2 linked regions of the Thiocystis violascens DSM 198 genome follow. The protein of the gene in region 1 interacts with the protein of each later gene in a pairwise test. Links are inferred from orthologs where the notes say so. Each region holds a gene or a part of one and is shown on either strand. Other genes may lie near its edges.

What was found. Proteins that work in one complex are often made in the same cells at the same time.
Region 2: the proteins of THIVI_RS10745 (region 1) and THIVI_RS04790 interact in binary tests that used the Escherichia coli proteins (3 or more experiments, as listed by UniProt). The link is inferred for Thiocystis violascens DSM 198 from one-to-one orthologs.

What each region holds. Positions count from the first base shown.
Region 1 is NC_018012.1:2,422,561-2,430,725, forward strand. The notes cover bases 2,530-5,310. They hold THIVI_RS10745 (LytR/AlgR family response regulator transcription factor), read left to right. Parts: upstream 2,530-3,426; coding sequence 3,427-4,194; downstream 4,195-5,310. Other genes in these bases: argH (argininosuccinate lyase), read right to left, coding at 2,530-3,152; THIVI_RS10750 (CPBP family intramembrane glutamic endopeptidase), read right to left, coding at 4,186-5,043. Also shown: cls (cardiolipin synthase), read right to left, coding at 1-1,099; THIVI_RS10735 (nucleotide pyrophosphohydrolase), read right to left, coding at 1,107-1,463; more of argH, read right to left, coding at 1,635-2,529; THIVI_RS10755 (Cof-type HAD-IIB family hydrolase), read left to right, coding at 5,442-6,257; THIVI_RS10760 (IS5 family transposase), read left to right, coding at 6,373-7,482. UniProt on the Escherichia coli protein: Member of the two-component regulatory system BtsS/BtsR, which is part of a nutrient-sensing regulatory network composed of BtsS/BtsR, the low-affinity pyruvate signaling system YpdA/YpdB and their respective target proteins, BtsT and YhjX.
Region 2 is NC_018012.1:1,066,414-1,073,771, reverse strand. What follows is about bases 1,898-4,711. They hold THIVI_RS04790 (glutamate-5-semialdehyde dehydrogenase), read left to right. Parts: upstream 1,898-2,574; coding sequence 2,575-3,849; downstream 3,850-4,711. Other genes in these bases: THIVI_RS04785 (Uma2 family endonuclease), read left to right, coding at 3,914-4,483; holA (DNA polymerase III subunit delta), read left to right, coding at 1,898-2,473. In the rest of the region: leuS (leucine--tRNA ligase), read left to right, coding at 1-581; THIVI_RS04800 (LPS-assembly lipoprotein LptE), read left to right, coding at 630-1,163; more of holA, read left to right, coding at 1,439-1,897; THIVI_RS04780 (cyclic nucleotide-binding domain-containing protein), read left to right, coding at 4,795-6,759; THIVI_RS04775 (alpha/beta hydrolase), read right to left, coding at 6,872-7,358. UniProt on the Escherichia coli protein: Catalyzes the NADPH-dependent reduction of L-glutamate 5-phosphate into L-glutamate 5-semialdehyde and phosphate. The product spontaneously undergoes cyclization to form 1-pyrroline-5-carboxylate.

The sequences.
Region 1 (8,165 bases):
GAAAGACGATGGTCGTGGAAACGCCACGGCGGGCGCTGGCGCACAGCGCGGCTTGAATGGACTCGTCCGGCACATAGTAGGGCGTGGTGATGACGAGTTCGCGCCGCGCGCTGAACATCAGCGTCTCGAACAGTTCCGGCATGGCCGCGTAACGCACGGTTGGGCCGGTACCGATCACCTGGGCGGCAAAGCCGATTTCCGGCGCATCCACCGAACGCAGCAGCAGTTCGCCGAGATCCTCGTCCACATGCGACATCCAGTCGGCGGCGAAGAGAAACTGATTCTGCCGCGCCACCGGACCCTCGAAGCGCATCATCGCATCCACCCAAGGCGCGTATTTCGGCTTGACCCGAAACGCGGGGTCGGCACAGTTCTGACTGCCGCAATAGGTAATCCGGTTATCGATGACGACGATCTTACGGTGGTTGCGCAGATCGATCCGACCCTTCATCGGGCGCAGCAAGGGGTTGCCGATGGGCAGCGCGCGGGCCAGCCGAATACCGGCGTGTCGCATCGACTCCCAGTGCGGCGAACGGATCATCAGCTTCGAGCCGAGATCATCGGCCATGGCGCGGCAGATCACGCCGCGCGCGGCGGCACGCTTCAGCGCCGCGACGACCTTGCCGCCATTTCCATCCGGCAGCCAGATGTAGAAAATCAGATGGACCGTGTCCCGCGCCGCGTCGATGTCGGCCACGATCGCCTCGATGGCGGCATCGGAATCCGGCAACAGGCTCGCGCGGTTACCGCCAACGGGTGCGAAGCCGCTGATGGATTGGCCCACGCTGAACAGATGTGCCATGCGTTCCGGAGGCTGTGCAAGCACGATGGCCCGCGCCATCCCTGGCGCGGTCGTCAAATTTGGCAACCGCGCCAGTGTCGCGCGCATCCGCTCGATTCGCCGGCGGCCGAGATTGACTTCGCCGAGCAGGACGTAGGCGACGATGCCGACGAGCGGCAACGCGGCCATGACGACGACCCAGGCGATGCGCGAAGCCGGATCCCGATGCGGACGCAGCAGCGCCCGCACGATGAGCGCGATCTGCAGCGACAGATGGAGCGCCAACAGCAGCGCGGCGATCAGCGGGCTATTGTTCATAGAATCCTCATTCAGGATACTCTTCCGCCCGCCGCGCATCCCCGCGCACCTTCTCCGCCGGATACCGTTGTTCGTTGATCGCGATCTTCTCCTCGGCCGCGGCGATCAGATCCACCCCAAGCCGTTCGGACAGACGGATCAGATACAGCAGAATATCCGCCAGTTCATGGGCCACCCGCCGCTTTTTTTCGTCCTCCAGCGCGGCGCTCTGCGCCTCCGTGAGCCACTGAAAATGCTCCAGCAACTCGCCGGCCTCCCCGGCGAGCGCCATGGCGAGGTTCTTAGGCGAATGAAACTGTTCCCAGTCGCGCTCGCGGGCGAACTGGAGCAGACGGGCGTTGAGCTGGTGGAGACTATCGGGCATTAAATTGCGTCCTGAGTGATAGATGACGTTTGAGCGATAGGCAGCCTCTCCGGCAACCCAAAGAGCCGGTGCTAGACGCGATTTAATATATTGAAATTCAATAATTTAAATCGCATTTGTCAGGATTGCCCTTGATTGATCCGAGGTCGTACTCATTCGAAAACAGCGCATTCATGCTGGATGCGGGTTAGAACTCTCCGAAATATCCTGGCTCTGCCGCCATTTTTCCAATGTTTCCGATGTCTCTGAAACGAGTTGACGAAATTGAGATTCTCGGGCGGTATCGTCATCCTCAGACGCACCCAACCGCTCCCGCCCGCGCGCAATCGCCGCGCGCACCTGGGCCGGGGCCGTGCCGCCGAGGTGATCGCGCGCCGCGACCGAACCCTCCAGCGTCAACACCGCAAAGACCTCCTCGCCGATGGCGTCCGAGAACTGGCGCAGTTCGGCCAGCGTCAGTTCGGCCAGATCGCGCCCCTCGCGCACGCCGAGCGCGACCGCCTTGCCGACGATTTCATGGGCGTCGCGAAAGGGAATGCCCCGGCGGACCAAATAATCGGCCAGATCGGTGGCGGTGCTGAAGCCCTGTTTGGCGGCGGCGCGCATCCGCTCGCGGTTGCAGGTCAGGTTGCCCATCATGTCCGCGTAGACCTTGAGCGAACCCTTGAGGTTGTCGACGGTGTCGAACAGCGGTTCCTTGTCTTCCTGATTGTCCTTGTTGTAGGCCAACGGCTGGCCTTTCATCAGGGTCAACAGCCCCATCAGATGACCGAAGACGCGTCCGCTCTTGCCGCGGACCAGTTCGGGCACGTCCGGGTTTTTCTTCTGCGGCATGATCGAGGAGCCGGTACAGAAGCTGTCCGCAAGCTCGACGAAGCCGAACTGAGCCGAGGACCAGAGGATAAGTTCCTCCGAAAAGCGCGACAGATGCATCATGAGGATGGCGGCGTCGGCGGCGAATTCGATGGCGAAGTCGCGATCCGAGACGGCATCGAGCGAGTTTTCGGCCGGGCGGTCGAAGCCAAGCAGTTCGGCGGTGTAGTGGCGATCGATGGGATAGGTCGTCCCGGCCAGGGCGGCGGCGCCGAGCGGCATCACATTCATCCGCCGGCGGCAGTCGGCGAGGCGCTCGCGGTCGCGCTCCAGCATCTCGAACCAGGCCAGCAGGTGATGACCGAAGGTGATGGGCTGGGCGACCTGAAGATGGGTGAAGCCGGGCAGGATGGTGTCGACCTCGCGTTCGGCCAGATCGAGCAGCGCCTGCTGGAGCCGCAGGATGGCGGCGCGGATGGCGTCGATCTCGTCGCGCAGCCAGAGCCGCACGTCGGTGGCGACCTGATCGTTGCGCGAGCGCCCGGTGTGCAGCTTCTTGCCGGCCTCGCCGATGTCGGCGGTGAGCGCGGACTCCACGTTCATGTGAACATCCTCCAACGGGATCGACCAGACAAATTCGCCGGCATCGATCCGCGCGCGCACCGCCTCCAGCCCGCTCACAATGGCGTCGCGCTCGGTGGCGGTCAGGATGCCCTGACGGGACAGCATGGTCGCATGGGCGATCGAACCCTGAATGTCGTAGCGGTACAGCCGCCGATCGAAGTCGACGGAGGCGGTGAAGGCCTCGACGAAGGCATCGGTCGGCGCATTGAAGCGCCCGGCCCAGGGCTTGGCGGAGGGGTTTGGTTCATTCATTCAGAAGATCCGGCAAGTGGCAAAGGTTCGATTCTACACGCTGTCTTTCCCGTATCGGACCTGGTGTCACCGGATGCATCCTAGACCAGGATCGTCGTTCCGGCCAACCTAAGGCGAACAGTCACCCTGGAGCCGCTCAGCGTTACCCTGTCTACAGCCACCAAGTACAAGTCGTTTTTCTGGTCTATCTTGTGAAAGCGCATCCAGCGCGAACGCTCCGGCTTGAGCGCGGTTGGCGCACTGTTTTCGATCACCAACGGGAATGGCAACGGCGATGCGGATTCTGGTTGTTGACGATGATTCCTCCGCCCGAGACCAGCTCCGGCATCTGCTCGCCGAGTTCGATGGCGATCATGCGCTGGCCGGAGAGGCCGCGGACGGGTGGGAGGCGATTTCCTGCTGCCGGTCGCAGCCGATCGATCTCGTTCTGCTGGATGCGCGAATGCCCGGCATGAGCGGGACCGAGGTCGTCCGGCGACTGGCTCAACTAGACGCGCCGCCAGCGGTCATTCTGATGGCGGCCGACGAACCGTCAACCTCAGCCGTCACAGGTAGTCAGGGGGCGGCCTGTCTGCCCAAACCCGTACAGCGCGAACGATTGGAAGAGGAACTCGCACGGATCAGCCGTCAGTTGAACCAGTCAGCCGTCCCGGTGGTTGGAGTCGAATCCCCGGTCGCCCCGTATCCGGGCCGTCGTCGCCAGATCAGCGCGCGCTATCGCGGTCAAGTGTGTACGGCGCCAGTCCGCGACATCCTCTTTCTGCGGGCGGATCAGAAATATGTCGCGATTCGCCATCCCGGCGGCGAATTGCTGGTCGACGAATCGCTACGCACCTTCGAGCAGGAATTCGGGGATCTTTTTGTGCGCATTCATCGCAATGCACTGGTGGCGCGCGCGCGGCTGGTCGGTTTGGAGAAAACCGGTCAGGGTCACTTTCAGGCAAGATTGAGCGACTGCGACGAACGCCTGCCCGTGAGCCGTCGACATGTGGCGAAGGTCCGCCGTTGGCTGCGCGAGCGAACCCTTGAACCATCAGAATGACCGGCGCGTGAGCGTCCAAAAGCCAAAGGCCAACAGCCCGATCCAAAGCGCCGCGAGCCAGCCGATGGTGCCGTCATACTCGCCCACCAGAAAGGCGACGTTGGACGCATCGTTGCCGTCCGTGACCCGGCGTGTCATCTGGATCACGAAGACCCAGCCGGCATGCAGCCCGATACACCAGCCGATTTGCCCGGTGCGCTCGCGAACCAGCGCCAGGAACACGCCCACGCAAAAGAGCGCGACCATGGAATCCAGGTTGTTCCATTGAAAGAGATCGCCGAAGACATGGGCGAACATCCAGAGCGCACCGGTCCAGTCGAAGACCATGCCGGCGGGCAGCGCGCCCGGTTTCATGAAGTGCACCAGGGCGTAGAGCAGCGCGGACCAGACGATGGCGGAGCGCATGCCGTCGCGGCGCCGGATCGCGCTATAGAGCGCGCCGCGAAAAAAGGTTTCCTCCAGAAATCCGATCAGCAAACCGCCGATCAGCGCCTGCGCGGCTTTACCGGCAATGCCTGGCCAGGGATTCGGGTCCGGAATCCGGATGTCCAGCGCGAGCAGAACCAGCACCAGGGCCAGCAGAATTGCCACGCCCTGCAACCAGCCCAGTCCCACCGAGCGGCGCCAGACCCGCCCGCTCACGGCATAGCCCAGCGCACCGCGATCGGCGAGCGACAGCCAGCGCAGCAAAGGCCAGATGCCGAGCAGCATGAAGATCTGGGCGAGACGGCCCATCGCCCGCTGGGGCTCCAGATCGATCCAGCCGGTCGCCAGCAGCGCGGGGGCGAGCAGCGCAGCCAGAATCAGGCAGACGAGGAGATAGAGGAAAAATTGAAGGGTCGCGCGCATGTCGTCGATGGTGGTGGTTAGTGGTTAGTGGTTAGTGGTTAGTGGTTAGAAAGTGTCCATCAACTGTTTCCCGACGTGAGCGGCACTGTCTGGCAGCAGTCGAGACGTCGAAAATGGACAGTTGCTGAATGACGATCTCACGCGGAGGCGCGGAGTGCGCGGAGTGCGCGGAGAAAGACAGGATGAATGATGGGGAAGGGCTCCAAGGGGCCTCCCGATGGCAATCGCTCGGCGTGAGCCGTCGGACCGCTTCCGACTCTCCGCGTGCTCCGCGTCTCCGCGTGAAACTTAGACAGTGTCCATCAACTTTAAAGCGCGTCCAGCACGAGACTCCAGGTTGCGCTAAGGTGTCAGCCTACCATTGACACCCAAAGTCTCCACGATGGACGCGCTTTAAAATGTACAAACTCATCGTTTCGGATCTCGACGGAACCCTGCTCAATGCCGAGCATCGGCTGGGCGATTATACCCGCGAGATCTTGAGCGCCCTGCGGCGGCAGGGGATCGAGATCATGCTCGCCTCCGGGCGTCATTATCAAGACATCCGCGGACTTTCCGGGCGGTTGGGTGGTCCGGACGGCCTGATTTCCAGCAATGGCGCGGCGGTACATGACCGCCTGGACCAGCTGCTGCATTGCCGTGCGATCGACCCCGATTGCCTCCCCTTTCTGTTGTCCGGTCCGGCCTTCGCTCGGGCGCAGACGAATGTGTACCGGATCGACGACTGGGTCGTCGAGACGCCTGAACCGAGCCTGCTCCAGTATCACCGGGAATCAGGTTTCGCCTATCGAGTCAGCGACTTCGCCGCGCTCGACGACGCGCCCGTGCTGAAGGTCTTCTATTTCCATGACGACGCTGCGTATCTGCGCGGCCTGGAGCGTCTGATCCTTGATGGTCATGGCGACCGGCTCACCATCACCTATTCGCTCCCGAACGTGCTGGAAGTCATGGCCCAGGGGGTTTCCAAGGGCGCGGCGCTCGCCCGCGCGCTGGAGCAGCGTGGCATCCAACCCGCGAACGTGATCGCCTTCGGCGACGGTCGTAACGATCTGGAAATGCTGCGCGACGTGGGTAAAGGGGTCTTGATGGGCAACGCCGCGCCGGAGTTGAAAGACGCGTTGCCCGATTTGGAGGTGATCGGATCGAACACGGATGAATCGGTTGCCCGCTATCTGGCTCGTGCCTTCCAGTTCCAGGTTGACGACACACTTTAAACCGCACCGCCCTCATCACCTATCACATTCTGGCAAACTGCCGCTCAGAGGGTGTAGACAAAAATAATTGAGCTGCTATTTGTATACCAGTCTACAACTGAGCTGGTGTGCGCTGATGTCGAAAGCTGGTCGTCCCCCCAAGATTCACGAGGCGGAGCAAGCGGTATTGCGTCAAATTGTCACGGATCGCCCGACCTCCACGCTGTCAGAGATTGCCCGGGAACTCGCGGCACGGACGGGAATCGAGGCTCATGAAGCAACGATTCGCAAGTCCTTGCGGGAGGCGGGCGTCACGCGCCTCCGGGGCGAGAGTGGTCTCGAGGCGCAAGCGCGCGCAACGCCGCGTCGGTATGGGTATACGGATGCGCATCGTCGCCACGACCCCGACCAAAGCTACCCAAGTTGTCTGACCGATGCGGAGTGGGACTTGGTCGCCGCTCTCTTTGAGATGCCGGGCGGGCGGGGTCAACCGCCCCGCGTGTCGCGCCGGAGCATCCTGGAGGCGTGTTGCTACGTGGTGCGCACGGGGTGCGCGTGGCGGATGCTGCCGCACGATTTCGCGCCTTGGCAGAATGTCTACAAGACGTTTCGCCGTTGGAGTGCGGCTGGGAAGTTTGAGCAGATGCATGATCGACTGCGGGGGCAATGGCGCGAACGCGAGGGGCGTGAGATCGCGCCGACGGCGGCGGTGCTGGATGCGCAATCGACCCGCGGCTCGCCGCAGGGTGGACCGAGCGGCTTTGATGCGGGCAAGCAGGTCAAGGGGCGCAAGCGCAGCCTGGTGGTCGATACCTTGGGGTTCGTGTTGGCGGTGAGCGTGGTCGCGGCCAATCTTCAGGACCGCGATGCCGCCTCGGGCGCCGTCGCTGACGCGGCCGCCAAGTACCCCCAGATCAACACGCTGTTTGTCGATAGCGCCTACGCCGGTCAATTTGCCCAAACCACCGAGCAGACCCACGCGATCCGCGTGGAAGTCGTGCGCCATCCAGCCAACAAAAGCGTTGGCTCCTGGCACGTGGACGGGGCGCCTGACCGAGTGGTGATCGCCAACGCCGACGGCTTCGTTCCGCTGCCGAAGCGCTGGGTTGTCGAGCGCACCCATGCGTGGAATGAGCGTGCCCGTCGATTGATCATGCATCATGACCGTCTGCCAGCGGTCTCCGAAACCTGGGTTTGGCTGGCGGAGGCGCGCATCCTGCTGCGGCGGTTGACCACAACGGTTTGATTTTGTCTACACCCTCTCAGAGGTTGTGAACAATTCGATTTTCGCGGCATCGCGGCGATGCAAACGCCCCAGTCCTGACGAGATGGTCTCGTACACGATTATCCGCCTGGGCGTCGCGAAACGGTGGTCCGTCACGGGCCGATTGGCGGCCCCACACGGCGCTTCACGTTATATCAATCTGTTATGTGGCCATAGCCGGTTCCGCAGACGCACCGCTCCCGTACCCGAGCAGATCGGGCGCCAGGGCGAAGGTGCGCATCAGGTTATGAGCCAGGGCATGCAGTAGCAGCACACAGCGCGCTTTGGGGGTGCCGCGGACCCGCACACGGGTGAGGCCGCGCTCGCGCGCCTGGGCGTTGACGCACTCGGGCGTGGATGCCCGTTCTTTGTAGAGGTCCTTCGCCGCGTCGGTGCCCATGCGTTCGCGCCACGCGGCGACGGGTTCGCTGGCGCCCGCTTTGGCGACGTGCGGATCGGTCTGCGCGTCTTTCGGCGCGGGGCATACACAACGGTCGACGCGGCGGCTTGTTCGAGTTGCTCGTGGGCCGGGTAGCCACCGTCGACCAGCCACTCGTCAGGGGCCTGCCCATAGCGCTCGTTGACCTGCTCAATCATGGGGGTCAGTTGCGCCATGTCCGTTCCCGCCGTGGCCGCTTCCACGCCGACAACGACGTGTGATGCCG
Region 2 (7,358 bases), 1.4 Mb from region 1 along the record:
GTGCGTTCCGCTTCATCAAGCGGCTGTGGGCGCTGGCCGTGGGCGAGTCGGAGTCGATCCAGTCCGATGCCACGCTCGCGGGCGAGCTGGATGACGCCAACCGCGACGCGCGTCGCGAGCTTCACGCGACCCTGAACAAGGCGCTGTTCGACTATGAGCGACAGCAGTTCAACACCGTGGTCTCGGCCTGCATGACCATGGTCAATACGCTCTATCGACTGGAGCCGTCCGCCGCGCGCGCGGCCATCGTGCGCGAAGGGGTGGGCATCGTGCTGCGTCTGCTGGCGCCGATCTCGCCTCATGTCACGCACCATCTGTGGCGCGAACTCGGCTTCGGCGAGGATATCCTCTCCGCTCCCTGGCCGACGGTGGATGACGACGCGCTCCGGCAGGACAGCATCGAGTACGTGGTGCAGGTCAACGGCAAGGTGCGCGCCAGCGTCAAGGTGCCCGCCGACGCGGACCGGGAGACGATCCAGGCGGCGGCCCTGGCCAACGGGCAGGTGCTTAAATTCATTGGCGACAAGGCCGTGCGCAAGGTGATTCTGGTGCCGAACAAGCTCGTCAACATCGTGGCCTAATGTTTTTGTTTCACAAAAACATGATGATTTTGGATAGGCAGGGTGGAGATGCTTGAGCGTTTCGTGGGTGACTTTTGCGTTTTGACGGGATCGCGGAACCTTCGGCTGCTGATTCTGCTGATTGTCTTTCCGATCTTGGCCGGCTGCGGTTTTCATCTGCGCGGCAGTATCGAGATTCCGCCGACGCTGAATCCGCTCTATCTCCAGTCCGCGCCCGGTTCGCCGGTGCGACGCGCGATCGAGGATCTGTTGTCGGGCAGCGACGTGCGCCTGACCGCGAACCCCGCCGAGGCCAGGCTGATTCTGCGCATCCTGTCCGAGAATCGTTCCTCGCGGGTCGCGGCGGTGGACGCGAACGGCAAGACGCTCGCCTTCGAGCTACATTATCTGGTGCGCTTCGATGCGGTCGCGCCGGATGGCGCGCAACAAGTTCCGCCGCAGACCCTGGATCTGGTCCGAAACTTCGATAATCCGGATGTCGAGGTGTTGGGCAAACAACTCGAAGAAGAACTCATCTATCAGGATTTCGCCACCGATGCCGCGGATCGTATTCTGATGCGTCTGCGGGCGGTTCTGATTTAACCGCGTCCAGAGCGAAATGCGTAATTATCATTTTGTGTCTGGTTTCGAGGGTTTGTTCGGCCTCAGTGGAGACGCGGTTTAGACCTTATCCTCGACCACACCCTGGTTGCATCGGATGCCGAGGCTGCCCGCTGACGATACAGCGCCGGATCGACCATATCGGCCATGGCTGATTGCTGTTTGCTCGCTCCGGCGCTGGCATCCCGATCTAAGCTCCGGTAGATTCTCGCGTTTGGCCGCTTTGGTGACGATCTTTCAGGCAACTCTCGATCGCGATGCAACTGCGCTTCAATCAGATCCCAAACCACCTCGATCGCGCGCTTGCGCCCGTTTATCTGCTCTGCGGCGACGAGCCCTATCAGCTCGGCGAGGCCGCGCGTCTGATTCGCGAGCAGGCGCGGCGCAAGGGGTTCGACGAGCGCGAAATTCTGGACGCGGACGCCAACTTCGACTGGAATCTCCTGGCGGCATCGGCCGATGCCATGTCGTTGTTCTCGGCCCGCAAGCTGATCGAACTGCGCGTCGGCAGCGGCAAGCTGGGTAAGGACGGCGGCGCGGCGGTCCGCGCCTATTGCGCGCGTCCCTGTCCCGATAACCTGTTACTGATCCTCGCGCCCGGTCTGGAGCGCAAGGATCTTCAGACCCAGTGGGCCAAAACGGTCGAGTCCATTGGCGTTCTGGTGCAGGTCTGGCCGATGAAGGAAAAGGAACTGGAGCCCTGGCTCGGGCAGCGCCTTCAGGCCGCGGGATTCCAGGCCGGACCGGGCGTCGCCGCGCTGCTGACCGAACGGGCCGAGGGCAATCTGCTGGCGGCGGTGCAGGAGATCGAAAAGCTGCGTCTGCTGCACGAACCCGGCCCACTCACCCTGGACGATCTGCTTGGCAATCTGGCCGACAGTGCCCGTTTCGACCTCTTCGCTCTAACCGACGCGGCGCTGGCCGGCGACCGGGCGCGGGTGCAGCGCGTTCTGTCGGTGCTGCGCGGCGAAGGGACCGCCGACGCGCTGGTGCTCTGGGTGCTCGCCCGCGAACTGCGGATGCTGACGGAAGTCGCCGGAGCGATTGCGCGGCGCATCTCGCCAGAGCCTGCGTTCGCCGCGCATCGCGTACCCCGTCCGCGTCAGGAGACCATCGCGCGCACGCTGCGGCGGCTTTCGCCCGTGCTGTTGCAACGGTTGTTACAGCAATGTCTTCTGACCGATCTCTCGATCAAGGGTCTGGCGTCGGACGATTCATGGCAGCGCCTGGCGATGATCGCGGATGCCTTGAGCGCGGGAGGCTTCCGGGTGCCAGTCAACAGCGGATCGTGAAGAATCTTACGAAATCCTGTCCATGAATAGGAATAGCCTCTCTGTGCGTCGATAGTTTTCAGGCAATCACCTTAACCACCGATCGAACCAAGGTTTTTGAAATGACCGACACACCCATCACCGACATCGCCGCCTACATGACGGATCTTGGTCAACGCGCCCGAGCCGCCTCGCGTGCCCTGGCGCGCGCCAGCACAGGCCAGAAGAACGCCGCGCTCCTCGCCATCGCCGAGCGGCTGAATCAGGAGCGCGCCGCGCTCGCGGTCGCGAATCGGAGCGATCTGGAGTCCGGCGCGGCCAAGGGTCTGGACGCCGCGCTGCTGGATCGGCTCGAACTCACGCCGGGGCGCATCGACGCCATGATCGAAGGGGTGCGGCAGGTTGCCGCGTTGCCCGATCCCATCGGCGCCATCACCGATCTCAACTATCGACCCTCGGGAATTCAGGTCGGGCGGATGCGGGTGCCGCTGGGCGTGGTGGGCATCATCTACGAGTCAAGGCCCAATGTGACGGCCGATGCCGCCGCGCTCTGTCTGAAGTCGGGCAATGCCACGCTGCTGCGCGGCGGTTCGGAGGCGTTCGCCTCCAATCAGGCGATTGCGCTGTGTATCCAGCAGGGTCTGGCGCAGGCCGGGCTGCCGGTGGATGGCGTACTGGTGGTGGCGACGACCGATCGCGCCGCCGTGGGCGCCATGATCGCCATGCCCGAATCGATCGATGTCATCATTCCGCGCGGCGGCAAGGGGCTCATCGAGCGCATCAGCCGTGAGGCGCGGGTGCCGGTCATCAAGCATCTGGACGGGATCTGTCATGTCTATATCGACGAACACGCCGATCCGGACAAGGCTTTCAAGGTCGCGATGAACGCCAAAACCCAGCGGTACGGTACCTGTAACACCATGGAAACCCTGCTGGTGGACGCGCCCGCAGCAACGAAAATCCTGCCCGGTCTGGCGGCCGCCTATCGCGAGAAGGGGGTCGAACTGCGCGGCTGTCCGCGCACCCGCGAGATCCTGCCCGATGCGGTATCGGCCACCGAGACCGACTGGGACACCGAGTATCTGGCGCCCATCCTCGCGATTCGGATCGTGGATGGACTCGATGCGGCCATGGATCACATCGCCCGTCACGGGTCGGCGCACACGGATGCCATCGTCACCGAGGACTACAGTCGCGCCCGCCGGTTTTTGCGCGAGGTCGATTCCAGTTCGGTCATGGTCAATGCCTCGACCCGGTTTGCCGACGGTTTCGAGTATGGACTGGGCGCCGAGATCGGCATCAGTACCGACAAGTTCCATGCCCGCGGCCCGGTGGGGCTGGAGGGTCTGACTTCGGTGAAGTTCGTCGTGCTCGGCGATGGCGAGGTGCGAGGTTAAGCGAGCCACGGCTTATCCTGAATCGAAACCGCGAAACTGTTGTCGTTACAGAGGATTCCTAATCATGCCCGCAACCGTCACCAATCTGCCGATTTCGGTCGAAGAATATCTGGACGGCGAACAGCGGAGCGATATCCGTCATGAATACATCGCCGGTCAGGTATTCGCGATGGCCGGCGCGAGCGAGGCGCATAACCGCATCGCCGGCAATCTGTTTTTCCATCTGCGTGCTGCGACGCGAGGGACGCCCTGCGGCGTCTTCATCAGCGATATGAAGGCGCGGGTTGCCGCTCACGAGTCGTTTTATTATCCCGACGTGCTGCTCTCCTGCGCTCCCGACGATGCCGATCCGTTCTACAAGCAGGCACCCTGCCTGATCGCCGAGGTGTTATCGCCGTCGACCGAGCTGACCGACAGGCGCGAGAAACTCATCGCCTATCGCGCGCTGCCGTCGCTGCGTCATTATCTGCTGGTCGCTCAGGATCGACGCAGTGTCGAGCATTACGCGCGGGATGCGGATGGCGGCTGGCGATATCGTGCCTATGACGTGGAGGGAATGATCGATCTCGACTGTCCCCCCCTGCGCCCGACGCTGACGCTCGCCGATCTCTATGAGGATGTTGTCTTTGATTAGCGGAAAACATGCGCGCCGAACCAGCCGCATCCGTCGTCATCGTCCTGTAACGCAAGTCGGAGACTTCGCTTTATTGCCGTGACGCTTCGATTCGCCATCGCTTGCAATGCAAGCGATTCACTCTCGTTGTTGTCGGCGACCAGGATCAGGGGTGGCGAGGAAGCGCTTGAGGTTATACCCAACGCCGGTCGAGTAGGATCGCTCGACTGCGATTCGGGGATTGACGAACGACAAGGATCTGGCAGCGTCTCGGTTTCGTCTTATCCAGGGTTTAGAATCCCGCTCAACGTCCGCGCGGGGAGCCATGGCACATGACCGAGTCACTGATCTGGAGCGCCTTCTGGATGGGCATCCTGAGCGCCGTTTCACTTCCGTTGGGGGCCTTGACGGCGCGTTTCTGGACTCCGGGAGACCGTGCCACGGCCGTGCTCATGGCCTTCGGCGGCGGGGCGCTGCTCGCGGCGCTCACGATCGATCTGGTCGGCGCGGCGCTTGAGCGCGGGCACTTCAATACCCTCGCTATCGGGGCCGTGTGCGGCGGGTTGCTCTTCGTTGCCCTGAATTTGCTGGTGAACGACTTCGGCGGTTTCGTGCGCAAGACCTCCACCACCTTCTATCACCTGCGCCGTCAGGAGCACCGCCAGCTCAAGCGCGTCATGGGCCAGGTCACGCGGACCGAGCTTTTCCAGGCGCTCGAAGACGCCGATTGCAAGGTTCTGGCCGCCTCCGCTCGGTCCCAGGATTACCCGCGCGGCAGCGTCATCTTCGAGGCCGCTGATCCGGCGGACGCGGCCTACATCCTGGTGTCCGGGACGGTCGAGATCTACGACGCCGCCGATCGCTCGCGCCTGCTCGCCCGGCTGGGGCCGAACGAAATCTTCGGCTGGTACTCGACCCTCACCGGCGCTCCCACCAGCGACACCGCCGTCGCCACCAGCGACGCCAGTGTCTGGGTGATCCCAAGGGAGAGTCTGGATGGTCTGCAACGCGCGTCCAACGCCTATGTGCAGGCCGTGCACCGGCGGCTGCGCGAGCCCGCGACCCTGGACTATCTGGTTCAGCGCCAGGGCATGACGCGCGCGGCGGCCGAGTCCTGGTTGGATCAGGCCGCCCAGTCGCTGCTGCGCAATGGGAGCATCCCCAAGCCAGGCCCCGCCAGCCATCGGGTCGCGACGGTGCGCTCGGAATTGCGGGATCTGCGCCGCTTTCCCCTGTTCCAGCGTCTCCCGGACGCGGAGCTGGACCTGATCGCCGATCACCTGCTTCGCAAAGTACACGCCAAGGGCGAGCATCTCTTCGCGCAGGGTCAGCCCGCGTCCCGGTTCTTCATCATTGAGCAGGGGCAGGTGAGCCTGGTCGACCCCGCGCACGCCCATCTCGGCTCGGAGCCACTGGGACCGGGCGACGCCCTGGGCGGGTTCTCCTTCCTCACCGGCGCGTCGCACACCAAGACCGCGGTCACCACCGAGGAGACGATCGTCTGGGAACTGCGCCGTCGCGACCTGGACGAGATCCTGCGCCGCCTGCCAGGTCTGATCGAGGCGATCCGCGCCTTCCTTGCCGAGGGCGAGGCCGAGCGGTATTTAACCGAGCGGGTGCGACTCTCCGCCGAGCGCGCGACACGCTGGCGACAAGCCGCTCGCCACGCCCTGGAACTGCGTCAGCCGATGCCCGCGGTTGCCTCGCTGAGCCTGAGTCACGCCCAGCACGGCGGCGCCCCCCTGGCTATTTTTCTCGGTATCACCCTGGACGGCATCCCGGAATCGCTAGTCATCGGCTCCAGTATGTTGCACGCCGCGATCAGCGTCTCGCTGATCGTCGGTCTCTTTCTCTCCAACTACCCTGAAGCGCTCTCCAGCTCCGTCGGGATGCGACAGCAGGGGATGGATTTCGGTCGCATTCTCGGTATGTGGAGTGGGCTGATGCTCATCACCGGTATCGGCGCCGCCGCCGGCAGCGTCTTCTTCGCCGGGGCCGATCCCCATCTCTTCGCCTTCGTGGAGGGGCTCGCCGCTGGCGCCATGCTGACCATGATCGCCGAGACCATGCTTCCCGAGGCTTACCTCAAGGGCGGCAACGTCATTGGTCTATCGACCCTCGCGGGGTTCCTCATCGCCATCTTCTCCAAGACCCTGGAACCGGCGGACGCGGCGCAGCATGGCCGAATCGCGCCACCGCAGGAGCAGGAAGTCCCCGCTCTGCGCCTCCAGGAGCGGCGCGTCGAGCCGGCGCGCAGCGGCAGTTCGACGAGAAAGGTCCGGCCATCGATGTCGTGAGGCCGTGACCAACTCGGTACACCCTCGTGAATCCGTCTCCGGTGGCGAAATCGCGGCGCGTCAGGACGCCCGCCTCGCCTGGAGGATGGAACAGATCGACTGAATCAGGCGCTCATGACCGGACGGATTTTGCGTCATCGTCCCTCGTGGTCGGTCCGGCCAGAAAGTCGCCGACGCGCCGATAGAGTTCGGCGCAGGTGTCCGGAACCAGGTCTTCCAGGTTGAGGAAGGCGTGCACCAGCCCAGGGTAGTGGATGTGCTCGACCTTAATCCGGTACTCCCGCAGACGTTCGACGTAGGCGATCCCCTCGTCCCTTAGCGGACAGAATTCCGCCGTCGCAACCAGGGTTGGCGGGTAATCGGGCGTGAGGGGCATGAAGAGCGGCGAGACCTCGCGGCGGTTCTCCGCCCGCTGGAAGTAGCTGTCGAAGTACCAGAGGATGCGCTGGCGCTCCAACAGCAGACCCTCGCCGTTCTCGGTGACCGAGGGCTTGGAGAGCGTGTAGTCCAGGCTCGGATAGATGAGCGCCTGGCGCTCGATGGCAACGCCGGGCTCGAACTGGGTCAGGTGCGCCGCGCTGGCGCAGAGTGCGCCGCCG